Marinomonas mediterranea MMB-1: one gene and its partner. The protein of the gene in region 1 interacts with the protein of each later gene in a pairwise test. Links are inferred from orthologs where the notes say so. Each region holds a gene or a part of one and is shown on either strand. Other genes may lie near its edges.

Region 1 (8,474 bases):
GATCACCGCGAGCGGAGTAATAGCTAATTGAGCGTCTAGTATGAACCTATTTGACGGAACGGAGGTCGGGTTCCTTGCATAGACTTGTTAGTAAAAGTCGAGATTTTATGGCACAACCAATAATTAGCGAGGCCCGGCGCACAGCTCACTATCAGCTCCCCCGTGACTTCCTCTCCATCGTTGACATGAGACGCCTCAAGCAAAATCATCAGTGCTTTTTTGGCTTCTATCGCGTAACTTTTGCCTTTCTGGGTTAGGACTAACCCCCGACCATCTCGTTTTGTTAATGGAAAACCAACCACATCTTCCAACATGCTTAACTGATGACTTACCGCACTGCGTGTAAGATTTAGCTCTTCTGCGGCGGCGGGCAATGCCACTCTAGCCCTATTTTTATAATACAGACGAATGAGACGAGATCCTATATTTCTCCCCTACGAGTAAGAGAGTCAAATAAGGAAAAATCGATATGACAAGGCTCTTAGGCGGGATTTAGCTGCCTATCAGTGCTTAAGGAGGGCGTGAACCAGTCTTATCAGATGTAGTGCTATAAGATGCTGCTATACGAGAGACAGGCGATTGCATGCTGCTCTTATGCACTTTCAGAGAGCGCTGTGTAGAGAGTACGACGTGCATAGAGAAGCTTATTAGGCGAATAATTTAAATCGTTCTAAGGAACGAATAAAACAAGATTAGGAATGACACGATATAGAAATGATTTGTGACTAGAACAGTCAAAGAGGATGTTCAAATAATTAGAAGTAAATCGGAGATTAATACTGGTGGGTGTGGAGAGGTTCGAACTCCCGACATTCGCCTTGTAAGGGCGACGCTCTCCCAACTGAGCTACACACCCGCTTAAGCTATGATTAGCTTTTGCGTATCCATTTTCTGAGAAAGAAAATGGCGGAACGGACGGGACTCGAACCCGCGACCCCCTGCGTGACAGGCAGGTATTCTAACCAACTGAACTACCGCTCCAGATCTATTTAACTTTCACTTACCTTCGTAAGCCCACTGTCAAATAAGTGGTGGGTGTGGAGAGGTTCGAACTCCCGACATTCGCCTTGTAAGGGCGACGCTCTCCCAACTGAGCTACACACCCGCTTGAGCTATTGCTAGCTTTTGCGTTTTACATCCTCTAAAGAAGATGGCGGAACGGACGGGACTCGAACCCGCGACCCCCTGCGTGACAGGCAGGTATTCTAACCAACTGAACTACCGCTCCAGATCTATTTAACTTTTACTTACCTTCGTAAGCCCACTGTCAAATAAGTGGTGGGTGTGGAGAGGTTCGAACTCCCGACATTCGCCTTGTAAGGGCGACGCTCTCCCAACTGAGCTACACACCCGCTTGAGCTATTGCTAGCTTTTGCGTTTTACATCCTCTAAATAAGATGGCGGAACGGACGGGACTCGAACCCGCGACCCCCTGCGTGACAGGCAGGTATTCTAACCAACTGAACTACCGCTCCAGATCTATTTAACTTTCACTTACCTTCGTAAGCCCACTGTCAAATAAGTGGTGGGTGTGGAGAGGTTCGAACTCCCGACATTCGCCTTGTAAGGGCGACGCTCTCCCAACTGAGCTACACACCCGCTTGAGCTATTGCTAGCTTTTGCGTTTTACATCCTCTAAAGAAGATGGCGGAACGGACGGGACTCGAACCCGCGACCCCCTGCGTGACAGGCAGGTATTCTAACCAACTGAACTACCGCTCCAGATCTATTTAACTTTTACTTACCTTCGTAAGCCCACTGTCAAATAAGTGGTGGGTGTGGAGAGGTTCGAACTCCCGACATTCGCCTTGTAAGGGCGACGCTCTCCCAACTGAGCTACACACCCGCTTAAGCTATTGCTAGCTTTTGCGTTTTACATCCTCTAAAGAAGATGGCGGAACGGACGGGACTCGAACCCGCGACCCCCTGCGTGACAGGCAGGTATTCTAACCAACTGAACTACCGCTCCATATCTATTTAACTTTTACTTACCTTCATAAGCCCACTGTCAAATAAGTGGTGGGTGTGGAGAGGTTCGAACTCCCGACATTCGCCTTGTAAGGGCGACGCTCTCCCAACTGAGCTACACACCCGTTTGAGCTATTGCTAGCTTATGGGGAAACATCAATCGCATGGTGCCGGCACCAAGAGTCGAACTCGGGACCCTCTGATTACAAGTCAGATGCTCTACCAACTGAGCTATACCGGCAGATATGTTTTGCGATGTAATGGTGCCGGCACCAAGAGTCGAACTCGGGACCCTCTGATTACAAGTCAGATGCTCTACCAACTGAGCTATACCGGCAAACATGCTTTATTTCTTTTACAAACTCGGCGAGAAACTCGCTTAGAGATGGTGCCGGCACCAAGAGTCGAACTCGGGACCCTCTGATTACAAGTCAGATGCTCTACCAACTGAGCTATACCGGCATAAAGAACTAAAACAAATTGTATTTACCAAGAAATGGTGCCGACACCAAGAGTCGAACTCGGGACCCTCTGATTACAAGTCAGATGCTCTACCAACTGAGCTATATCGGCTTTTCCGTTTCTGGTCGGGACGGCAGGATTTGAACCTGCGACCACTAGCACCCCATGCTAGTGCGCTACCAGGCTGCGCTACGCCCCGCACGCTGAACAAGACACTGTCTCTGTCAGCGGGTGCGTATATTACTATATGAATCTGAAAAGGGAAGAGTTTTTTGCGTTTTTTTTAACTTTTATATCAAAATCTGCGGAATTGGATAGGATTCATCCAATTCAAACGCCAAACATCAATTATCGCCTATAAATGAACCACTTAACTTATGAAAATGGTCAAATCCTAGACATTAAAAAAGGCTTGCGAATGATTTCAGCAAGCCTTTTTTGTTCTATGCCATTCAGAGCTTATTAGGCCCTTACGAAGGAACTAAGGTAACTCGTCTTCCAGCTCTTCTTTTGGTGCTGGAATAAGATCTTCTTTCTTAATGTTTTGAGCCAACAATAAGTTCGCAGCAACAAAGATAGAAGAGTATGTACCGATCACGATACCCACCAACAAGGCAAACGAGAAGTTATTAATGGCTTCTCCGCCAAACAAGAAGAGAACCACCAATACAAACAAGGTTGTCATCGATGTAATAATCGTACGACCTAGTGTTTGGTTAATGGACTCATTAATCAGCTCTTCAGGCTCTGTTTCACGCATGATCCTAAAGTTTTCACGGATTCGGTCACATACTACGATGGTATCGTTGAGCGAGTAACCAATCACGGCCAATAGCGCCGCCAAAACAGTCAGGTCGAACTCTATTTCAAACAAAGAGAACACACCTAATGTGATCACTACATCGTGCGCCAATGCCGCGACAGACGCAATAGAGAACTTAAATTGGAAACGCACTGCAACGTAAAGCATTACGATTGCCAAGGCCAGCAACATGCCCAGACCACCCTGCTCTCTCAGCTCCTCGCCCACTTGCGCCCCGACGAACTCAGAACGCTGTAAAGAAACACCGACTTTGCCGTTCTCTTTTAACGCAACCAGTACTTCGTCGCCTAATGTCGCTGTGTATGAGTTCGCCATACGCACAACTACATCGGTAGGAGAACCGAAGTTCTGAACAACAACGTCACTGTAATTATTCTGAGCCAATACCGCTCGGACATCATCCAAGTTTGGCGCTTCGTCATATTTAACTTCAACCAGCGTACCGCCGGTAAAATCTAGACCGAATTGCAAACCTTTCGTCGCAAGCGATCCGATGGAAATCAGGATCAGTAGCACCGAAAACATAGCAACGATTTTGCGCATTGCCATAAAGGGTATATTTGTTACTTTCATCTTCTACTCCTAAATGTACAAGCGCTTGTTTTTGCGGCCGCCATAAACAAGGTTAACTTGTGCTCTCGTTACCACAATCGCTGTAAACATTGAGGTCAAAATACCCAATGATAGCGTCACGGCAAACCCTTTTACCGGCCCTGTACCCACAGCAAACAGGATAACAGCAACCAGCAATGTCGTGATATTAGCATCAAATATTGTCGTAAACGCTCGGTTAAAGCCTGAATGAATGGCCTGCTGACTCGGCAAACCGTTCGCAAGCTCTTCTTTAATCCGCGAGAATATGAGTACGTTTGCGTCGACCGCCATACCCATTGTCAATACGATCCCGGCTATACCTGGCAAGGTTAAGGTTGCGGACATTAAAGACATGAAAGCCATCAACAATACGATGTTCAGAATCAAAGACACATTCGCAAACACACCGAATACTTTGTAGTAAATCAGCATGAATAACATCACAACCAACATACCAATCTGAGCAGAGGTCACACCCAATTTTATGTTTTCAGCACCTAAGCTTGGACCAATTGTGCGTTCTTCGACAAAGTAGATTGGCGCAGCCAATGCACCTGCGCGAAGTAGCAAAGCCAATTCTGATGATTCACGAGGGCTGTCTAGACCGGTAATACGGAAAGAGTTACCCAAGGTCGTTTGAATCGTGGCCAATGAAATAATGCCTTTTTCACTGTAACTACGACGCACTTCTTTTAACGAGCCGTCTTCTTGTTCTACAAAGCGAGAACGACTTTTATGCTCAATAAACACAACCGCCATATTTCGGCCAACAGCAGATCGCGTTACTTTCGCCATCTGTTTGCCGCCTTTTGAGTCTAGGCTGATGTTTACCTGCGGACGTCCATTCTCATCAAATGAGGAGTTCGCATCTGAGACACTGTCACCTGTTATGATGATGTCTTTCTCTAATTGCGCGGTACGACCACTGCCATTACGGAAGGTTAGCGTTTCGGTATCAGAAGCATTTGCGTCTAGACCCGCTTCTAAACGAAACTCTAGGTTTGCCGTTGCACCGATAATACGTTTCGCTGCCGCTGTATCCTGCACACCAGGAAGCTCTACAACAATACGATTACTACCTTGACGCTGCACTAACGGTTCCGCCACACCAAGTTCGTTAACTCGGTTACGAAGTGTCGTTAAGTTCTGCTCTAATGCATACGCTTCGATTTCTTTCTGTTCGGCCTCACTAAAGCCGATCGTCAAGAAGAAGCTTTTTCCGTCTTCCACAGTACGGTATAGATAATCGCCAAAATCATCTTTTAACAGTGACTCAGCTAAATCACGATCAGAATCTTTTAGGAAACGAATCGACATCACACCATCTTTGATTTCAACACTGCGATAACGGATACGTTCTTTTCGAAGTGCAGCCTTCATTTCACTACCAGCAACCTCTAAACGTTGCTTAAGCGCTGCCGGAGTATCCACTTCCAATAAGAAATGCACACCACCGCGAAGGTCCAAACCTAGTTTAGCGGGACCTGCACCGAGTGACGCTAACCAATCCGGCGTTGTTGGCACCAAATTTAGCGCGGTGACATAACCATCACCTAATGCTGCAGCTATAACTGGCTTCGCTGCCAATTGGTCCTCACCGTTATCGAAACGCAAGGTACCACCAGCAGAGGTCAATTCTGCTGCTTTTAATTCTATTCCAGCTTTATCAAGCGCATTTCGTGCTGTTTTTAACGTTCGCTCATCTACTGTGCTGGTCGCTTTTTGGGTCGAAATTTGTAGGGCTGGATCATCTGGATATAAATTGGGCAATGCGTAAACTACGCCAAACACCAATACGGCCAAGATGAGCAGGTACTTCCACAAGGGATACTTGTTGAGCATGAAAGATCCTTTACACTGGATAATGTTACGGTATTAAAACAAGAAAGCGCCCTCTATCGGGCGCTTTCTCACCATATTAAATGGATTTCAGCGTTCCTTTCGGAAGAACGGAAGTAACAGATGCTTTTTGAAATTTCATTTCAACTTCGTCTGATACTTCTAGAACAATGTAGTTGTCGTCTACTTTGGTTACTTTACCAAGAATACCGCCGCTTGTTACCACTTCAGTTCCTTTCGCCAAAGAAGCAATCAAGTTGCGATGCTCTTTTGCACGTTTTGCTTGTGGGCGCCACATCAAGAAATAGAAAATGATAACGAAGCCGACAAGTAGGACAATATTAAATATGCCTGCGTCTGCTGGTGCGCCACCTTCAGCGTATGCTGGTGAGATCAATGCGATCATGGTGTTTACTCTCCAATGGTTTATGAAACTCTCGTCTCGCTATTTACAGTTACTAAACGCGAAACTATTACTATAAATACGACGCTTTTACTTAAATGCAAAAACGTTATTATTTAGACAAAGGCGGTGTTTCCATTCCGCGTTTTGCATAAAACTCATCAACAAAGGCGTCAAATCTACCTTCATCAAGCGCTGTGCGCAATCCTGCCATCAACGTTTGGTAATATCTCAGGTTATGAATGGTATTAAGTTGTGCACCTACCATTTCTTGACACTTATCTAGATGATGTAAATAAGCCCGAGAAAAGTTTTTACAAGTGTAACAATCACATTCTTCATCCAAAGGACGAGTATCGTGACGATTTTTAGCATTTCGGATACGAACAACGCCGTCAGATGTAAACAAGTGTCCGTTACGAGCATTTCGAGTTGGCATAACGCAGTCGAACATATCAACGCCACGTCGCACGCCTTCCACTAGATCCTCAGGCTTACCGACACCCATTAAGTATCTTGGTTTATCCTCTGGCATTTTGTGCGCCACATGATCAAGCACCTTCATCATTTCGTGCTTAGGCTCACCGACGGACAAACCACCGATCGCGTAACCATCAAAACCAATGTCTGTTAGCCCTTCCAACGATTCATCTCGAAGGTTTTCGTACATACTACCTTGGATAATACCGAACAATGCAGACGGGCTATCACCATGCGCATCTTTCGAACGCTGCGCCCAACGCAAACTCATGCGCATAGACTTAGCGGCTTCCGTTTCGGTTGCAGGGTAAGGTGTACATTCGTCAAAAATCATTACGATATCGGAGCCAAGCTCTCGCTGCACTTCCATCGAGATTTCAGGGTTTAAAAATACCTTGGAACCATCAACGGGAGAACGAAAACTCACACCATCTTCTGTGATTTTTCGCATTTCACCTAACGAAAACACTTGAAAACCACCAGAATCCGTCAGAATCGGTTTTTTCCACTGAGTAAAGTCATGCAAATCGCCATGCTCTTTAACCACTTCCGTTCCGGGACGTAACCATAGGTGGAACGTATTACCCAAGATGATGTCTGCACCGATCTCTTCGATGTCTTTTGTTAACATACCTTTAACGGTTCCATAGGTACCGACTGGCATGAAAGCGGGCGTTTCGACGTTGCCGCGTGGAAAGCTCAATGTCGCACGTCGCGCTTTGCCCGACGTTGCGTGAACTTCAAAGTCCATAAAACATTCTGGACGTTTTTCTGACATTTCTTTTATTCCTCTGACTGCGGACCGCTTGCTTCTGGGTTCCGCGTAATAAACATGGCATCACCGTAACTAAAGAAACGATACTTCTCGTCTACCGCTGCTTTGTAGGCTGCCATCACGTTTGAGTAACCTGCAAACGCACTGATTAACATAATGAGCGTGGATTCTGGCAAATGAAAGTTTGTCACCAACGCATCCACCGTTTTGAATTCATACCCTGGATAAATAAAGATGCTGGTATCATCCGCCATTGGCTCGATCTGCCCAGACTGACTCGCAGATTCTAGCGAACGAACACTGGTTGTCCCCACTGCGATTACGCGCTTACCATTCGCTTTTGCCTGTCGCACTTTATCGACAACCTCTTGCGAAACTTCGGCATACTCAGAATGCATGATATGGTCTTTAACATCGTCGACTTTTACAGGTTGGAATGTCCCCGCTCCTACGTGCAAAGTAACGAATGCCGTATCTACACCTTTCTCAGCGAGTTTCTCCAACAGCTCATCATCAAAATGCAAGCCAGCGGTTGGTGCTGCGACTGCGCCCGGTTTTTCATTGTATACCGTTTGGTATCGCTCCTGATCGCTGTCTTCATCAGGACGCTCAATATAAGGAGGCAATGGCATATGGCCTACTTTTTCGAGCACCTCTAAAACCGGATTCTCAAACTGTAAACGAAACAGATTAGCATCACGCTCAACCATTACCGCTTTGAAGGATTCGTTTCTGTCCGTACCAAGATAAAGTTCATTGCCGGGCTTTGGCGACTTACTCGCACGAACATGTGCCAGTATTTCGGTGGATGAAAGTAAGCGTTCGACAAGCACTTCAACCTTCCCACCTGACGCCTTTTGACCAAATACGCGCGCAGGGATAACGCGTGTGTTGTTAAACACCATTAGATCGCCAGGTTCAACCAAAGAAAGCACATCACTGAACACCCCATGCTTTAACTCTCCAGTTTGACCATGAAGCTGCAACAAACGACTCGACGAGCGTTCTGGCATCGGGTAACGAGCAATAAGCTCATCAGGTAAGTTGAAATGGTAATCGGATACTTTCATAAGGTTTCAATAACGGCAATCTAAAAAAACGACGCGGCATTTTAGCGAATTTCTTGTCCA
Region 2 (5,853 bases), 1.0 Mb from region 1 along the record:
TCGATGAGAATATATCTTTCGCTGATCTGAAAGGAATTTTACAAGAGTTTTTGAATGCTTTCTTCGAAGACGATCTGAAGACGCGTTTCCGTCCAAGCTATTTTCCATTTACCGAGCCTTCAATTGAAGTTGACATTATGCGCACCAATAGCAAAGGCGAAGAGTCTTGGTTAGAAGTGTTGGGCTGCGGCATGGTGCACCCTAAAGTATTAGAAATGTCTGGAATTGATTCAGAAAAATACACTGGATTTGCATTCGGTATGGGCGTTGAGCGCTTTGCGATGTTGAGATATAAAGTCGACGATTTGCGTATGTTCTTCGAAAATGATTTGCGTTTTTTAGCGCAATTTAAATAATCGGTCTGAGGAAGAGAGATGAAATTCAGTGAAAATTGGCTAAGAGAGTGGGTCAATCCAGAAATATCTACCGATGAACTTGTTGCTCAGGTAACAATGGCGGGGCTGGAAGTCGACGAAGTAGAGCCAGTAGCAAGCGACTTTTCAGGGGTTGTTGTTGGCGAGATTTTAGCAGCAGAAAAACACCCGAATGCAGATAAATTGCAAGTTTGCCGTGTTTCTGATGGCTCGGAAGAGTTTCAGGTTGTGTGTGGCGCGCCAAATGCACGTGCAGGGATCAAAATTCCATTCGCAAAAGTAGGTGCTGTTCTTGGTGCTGACTTTAAGATTAAGAAAGCCAAATTACGTCAGGTTGAATCCTTTGGTATGTTGTGTGCTGCCGAGGAACTTGGTATTAGCGACGATAACGACGGGTTGTTAGAATTGTCTAACGATGCGCCTACTGGAACAGATATCCGCGAATATTTGGGCTTAAACGATGCGATTATCGATGTCGACTTAACGCCTAATAGAAGTGATTGTCTGAGTATCGCTGGTTTAGCTCGTGAAGTTGGTGTTCTCAATAATACGGACTTGTCACCTGTTGTTATCGAACCTTCAAATGTTGAGGTTGACGATACATTTAGCGTTAAGGTTGAAGCATCTGAGGCTTGTCCTCGCTATATTGGCCGCGTAATTAACGGCGTAAATGTTGCTGTTCAAACGCCGCTTTGGATGTCTGAAAAGCTGCGTAGAAGTGGTATCAGAACCATTGACCCGATTGTTGATATCACCAATTACGTGATGCTTGAGTTAGGTCAGCCAATGCATGCATTTGATTTGGCTAACTTAAATGGGTTTGTGGTTGTGCGTAATGCGACACAAGACGAAAAAATCACCCTGCTTGATGGGCAAGAGATAACACTTCGTCCAGATACGCTGATTATTGCGGATGAAGTAAGGCCGCTTGCAATGGCAGGTATCATGGGTGGTGAGTTGTCAGGGGTAAATGACAGTACTCAAAACATTTTCCTAGAATCTGCTTTCTTTGCACCCATCGCGCTAGCTGGAAAAGCCCGTTCATATGGTTTACACACAGACTCTTCTCACCGATTTGAGCGTGGCGTGGATGCGACATTGCAGCAAAAAGCAATAGAGCGAGCAACCGCTTTGATTGTTGAAATCGCTGGCGGTAAAGTTGGGCCTTTAATTGAAGTGGCTAACGATGCTGACTTGCCAAAGGCAAATCAAGTAACGCTACGACGCAAGAAATTGGATCAATACTTAGCGATTGCTCTTGAGCAATCACAAGTAACTGAAATCTTAACTCGTTTGGGTATGGATTTAATCAGTGTGTCGGACACCGAATGGGTGATTGCTGCGCCTTCTCATCGATTTGATATTGAAATCGAAGCGGACTTAATAGAAGAAGTTGCTAGAATTTACGGTTACGACAATCTGCCTTCTTCTATGCCTACTGCGGCTGTTAACTTCAAGCCGGTTACTGAGACAAAAACCCCGATTCAATCTGTTAGAGCAACGCTAGTTGCTAATGGGTATCAGGAAGCGGTAACGTATAGCTTTATCGATCCGGTTCTTAGTAAACAGTTCTGTCCTGATATTACGCCTGTGCCGTTAGAGAATCCCATTTCTTCTGATATGGGGGTGATGCGACCGAGTTTGGTTCCTAGTCTGGTTAAAACGTACCTGTATAACCAAAATAGGCAGCAGACCCGAGTTAGATTGTTTGAGGCAGGGCGACGTTTTATAGGTAGCGTTGATAAATTGGCAGAGCTTGATCAGCAAGAGCGTATTGCAGGTCTCATTGCGGGCTCGTGCTCTCCTGAAGGTTGGTATCATAACAATGAGAGTGTTGATTTTTATGATATTAAGGCTCATGTGGAGGCGCTATTTGAGTTAAATCAGGGGCAGGTTCCAGCATTTGAGCGTGCAGATGTCGTTTATCTTCACCCTGGTCGATCTGCAAAAGTTCTGATTGATGGTAAGGAAGTCGGAGTCTTAGGTGAGCTTCACCCACAGTTCGCGAAAGACCTTGGCATTAATCAAGCTGTGTATATTTTTGATCTTGAGCTGGACGCTGTTTTGTCTGCCCAATTGCCTCAATATTCAGCGGTATCTAAATTTCCTGAAGTGCGTCGAGATTTAGCGTTAGTCGTTGATCGTCAAATTCCTGTAAGTGCTTTAGAGTCGATTGTGGCTCAATATGCGGGTGAGGCCTTCCAAAAAGTGGCTGTTTTTGACGTTTATCAAGGTCAAGGTATTGATGAATCTAAAAAAAGTGTTGCTTTGGGCTTGACGTGGCAGCATCCTTCCCACACTCTTAGTGATGAAGAAGTGAACAAAACGGTTGATCAGATAGTATCTGCATTAGCTGAAGAACTTGGGGCTGTTATTCGAGGGTAAGCTTATGGCATCGTTGACTAAAGCGGATCTAGCGGAAAACCTTGTTGAAACTATAGGTTTGACCAAGAAAGATGCAAAAGATCTGGTAGAGGGGTTTTTTCAGGTAATACGAGAGTCTCTAGTGGATCGGGAGCAAGTGAAATTGTCAGGTTTTGGCAATTTTGAGGTGCGTGAAAAGAGTCAGCGACCTGGCCGTAATCCAAAGACCGGAGAAGAGATCCCAATCACTGCTCGCACGGTGGTTACTTTTCGACCAGGTCAAAAGCTAAAGGCTAAAGTTGAAAATTACATGCAAGAGTGATTGAGTTAAGCACAAGCTCAGATACAAAAAAGCCAGGCTATTAAAAGCCTGGCTTTTTTGTATCTGAGCAGTCGTTTTTTTAGCGTGTTACTGGATTGTGTGTGTTTGAGGTGAAAACAGACTTTCAACCGCTTTTTTCAGTGTGCTGCTGATGTGCTCAGATCTTAGCAATACCCAGAGCGGGGAGTTTGTTTCGGGGTGCTGAGTTAGCTCTCCGACGATTTGTTTGAACCCTAACCAGCCGTCTTCTCTGTGTGCAAGTTTTTCCATAATGACTCTTAGTAAGGCTGGTTCTTTAGATAGCCAATGAGGGCATTTAGCGGAGAGGGCAGTTAATAAGTGGATGTGCGTATCGTCGCAGGATGAAATATCGCCAATAGCTTTAAAAAGCGCTAAATTTAGTGGAGCGGATAGATCGCCACTTGAAAGAGCTCGAACGTAGCCTGCTAGAACCTCTGGCCGCTCTTCTAGGGTTGCTATGCTTTCAATATCAGATGATAGAGAGCTTGAAAGAGAGTGATGCTCTAAGCAATTACAAAGTGCCATAGAAAGTGGCAGAGGCGCTCGCTTTATCGCATTTGCAATGAGTGCTTCTGTGCTGGCTTCGGCGTGACGTGCCGCCAAATCAGCGATCCCTTGAAGACCTAGTTGACTCCATGTGCCGTCCTCGTCAGGAAGGTTTTGCGATAAATACGTTTTAACGTCTTCATAATAGAGCGAGCTTGGTTGATTGAGTGCACACGCCATAATAGCGTGGAAGTTGGCCATGCGCTCTTGATCGGGTTTGAATGCGTATGGGTTGTCTTCTAGGGCTTCGTTTAAACCTTGTTCCGTTCCTTTGTTCAGTATTCTATCAACAATGGATTTTATAAAGTGATCTCGTGTTCCTAGGTTTAAGGCGCCTTTTTCATCTATGGGGAGGCGAATAAACCAAATGACAGAATCGTCAGCCTTATTTTTCGAATCCTTAGGTAATAAAGCACAAGCAAGCCAGGCATGTTTTTGAAACGGGTACGGGTAAGCCTGTTGCTTCTTATCGAATTGAATAACTTGCTGAGGTGTTAGCTTTTGAACTCGTCTACCGATATCAAAGTAAGTAACGTGACAATCTACTAAATTGAAGAGGTCGCTTAAAGATTCTATTTGATTCATTGTTAAACCGTGTTGAGGTAATCGCTAGAGAGGTTATAAATAAATGCACTGCACGTCTGCCTTATTCGGCTTCATAAAGAATAGGTATTTGTGTCAGTATGCTTATTCGTAAGTTCTCTTGATTGTGTATAAAATGTCGATCAATTATATATGTTTTAATTGGAGAATTCAGTGGTAGTTGATATAAAACGTTACCATGATCTAGCGGATCTAGTGCTTGATTTAGAAGTGCTAATGCGTGAATCTGGGGCTTGGGAATGCCCTGTACCGACAGACGAGGCTTTGCAAAGTACGATTCCTTTTGCTGCGGATAGCATGGCGTTTAATCAGTGGATTCGATATATCATGGTGCCAAGGTTTAAAGTGATCATAGAGGACGGAGGGGTGTTACCTCATTCTTCTAATATTGCTGACTATGCAAGTGAAGCCAATTTAGAAATTTCACAGGAAGGTCAGCGTAAAATTGTGCATTGTATTCGCATGATAGATCAGCTCCTAAATCAGCGAATGTCATAAATGGTCAATAAAAACTTAATCGACGATCTTAGATGGGTTCTTCAGTTCGAGACAATCAATGATGCGATGAACTTGGTGGACTATCGCATTCAAGATTGGGACGCTCAACTAGAAAATTTATCTAATAACAGAACGTTGATTGAAGACGCTTTTTCTGAGGTTAAATCTCACTTTTTAGGAACCTATTTTGAGGTTCTGTTTTCATTTGCCATTCGCCATTTCACAACACTGGAAGTGATCTGTGAGCATGAACAAATCCACCTGTCCGGGCGCACGCTAGGGGAAGTGGATTTGATTGTAAGGACGCCTCAAGGTGAGTTTATTCAGTTTGAGATCGCAATAAAGTTCTATCTGCAAAGGCCGGATTTGGTGCCTCATGATTGGATCGGTCCAAATAAAAATGACAGTCTTTATAAGAAAACTGAGCGGGCGCTGACTCATCAGCTAACCATTTTGAAAACGGATGAAGGTATAGAGTGGTTAAAAAGCCGCTCTTTACCCGTGGTGGAAAGAACGGAATTGCTGGTTTTTGGTCGTTTATTTTACGACTTTTTAAATCGGCATCGTCATCATTCTGATGCTGTTTGGATTAGATTCGATGATTTTTGTCGAGCTGCATTTTCATCTCTCGCGATTGCTAAAAAACCGCATTGGCTGACACATGCTGAGGACATGGAATACATAGATCACAGTGAGTGTTGCTTGTATTTAAAAGAGTGCTTCACTACCGACAGCCGCCCTGTATTATTTGCTGTTTATGACGAATTCATGATAAACGATGGAAATAAATGGGTTTTTGTTGTGCCAAACGCATGGTGACGCTTGAAAAGTGAGGCTGATTCAGGCATAAATTTACTTTCGCTGTAAATATTTGGTATTGATGTCCGATCTATTCTTTATAAACACAGAATCGCGTGAGGCTGCCCGCTGGCTAATTGATGTATCTAAATCATCTATTTGTTGGTCTAATCGTTCGGCAAAGGCGCTTTTTTCGACAGAGATTTCGAAGGATCGATTGTTAAACTCTCAGCTCAAGAATGCACTAATCGATAAGGTGCAGGCACTCACGTCCCTATCACCTGAACGCGAAGAGAATCTGTGTTGGGTTATTAAATGCCAAGATGG

The links. Proteins that work in one complex are often made in the same cells at the same time.
Region 2: the proteins of secD (region 1) and pheT interact in binary tests that used the Escherichia coli proteins (3 or more experiments, as listed by UniProt). The link is inferred for Marinomonas mediterranea MMB-1 from one-to-one orthologs.

What each region holds. Positions count from the first base shown.
Region 1 is NC_015276.1:1,725,700-1,734,173, reverse strand. Bases 3,263-6,161 are described here. They hold secD (protein translocase subunit SecD), read right to left. Parts: upstream 5,690-6,161; coding sequence 3,836-5,689; downstream 3,263-3,835. Other genes in these bases: yajC (preprotein translocase subunit YajC), read right to left, coding at 5,766-6,092; secF (protein translocase subunit SecF), read right to left, coding at 3,263-3,826. Also shown: MARME_RS07890 (LysR family transcriptional regulator), read right to left, coding at 36-380; more of secF, read right to left, coding at 2,912-3,262; tRNA guanosine(34) transglycosylase Tgt, read right to left, coding at 6,202-7,320; tRNA preQ1(34) S-adenosylmethionine ribosyltransferase-isomerase QueA, read right to left, coding at 7,353-8,414. UniProt on the Escherichia coli protein: Part of the Sec protein translocase complex. Interacts with the SecYEG preprotein conducting channel. SecDF uses the proton motive force (PMF) to complete protein translocation after the ATP-dependent function of SecA.
Region 2 is NC_015276.1:2,759,024-2,764,876, reverse strand. The notes cover bases 1-3,066. They hold pheT (phenylalanine--tRNA ligase subunit beta), read left to right. Parts: upstream 1-374; coding sequence 375-2,759; downstream 2,760-3,066. Other genes in these bases: MARME_RS12560 (integration host factor subunit alpha), read left to right, coding at 2,764-3,060; pheS (phenylalanine--tRNA ligase subunit alpha), read left to right, coding at 1-356. In the rest of the region: MARME_RS12555 (DUF3549 family protein), read right to left, coding at 3,148-4,212; MARME_RS12550 (YqcC family protein), read left to right, coding at 4,384-4,728; MARME_RS12545 (DUF1853 family protein), read left to right, coding at 4,729-5,547; MARME_RS12540 (putative bifunctional diguanylate cyclase/phosphodiesterase), read left to right, coding at 5,609-5,853.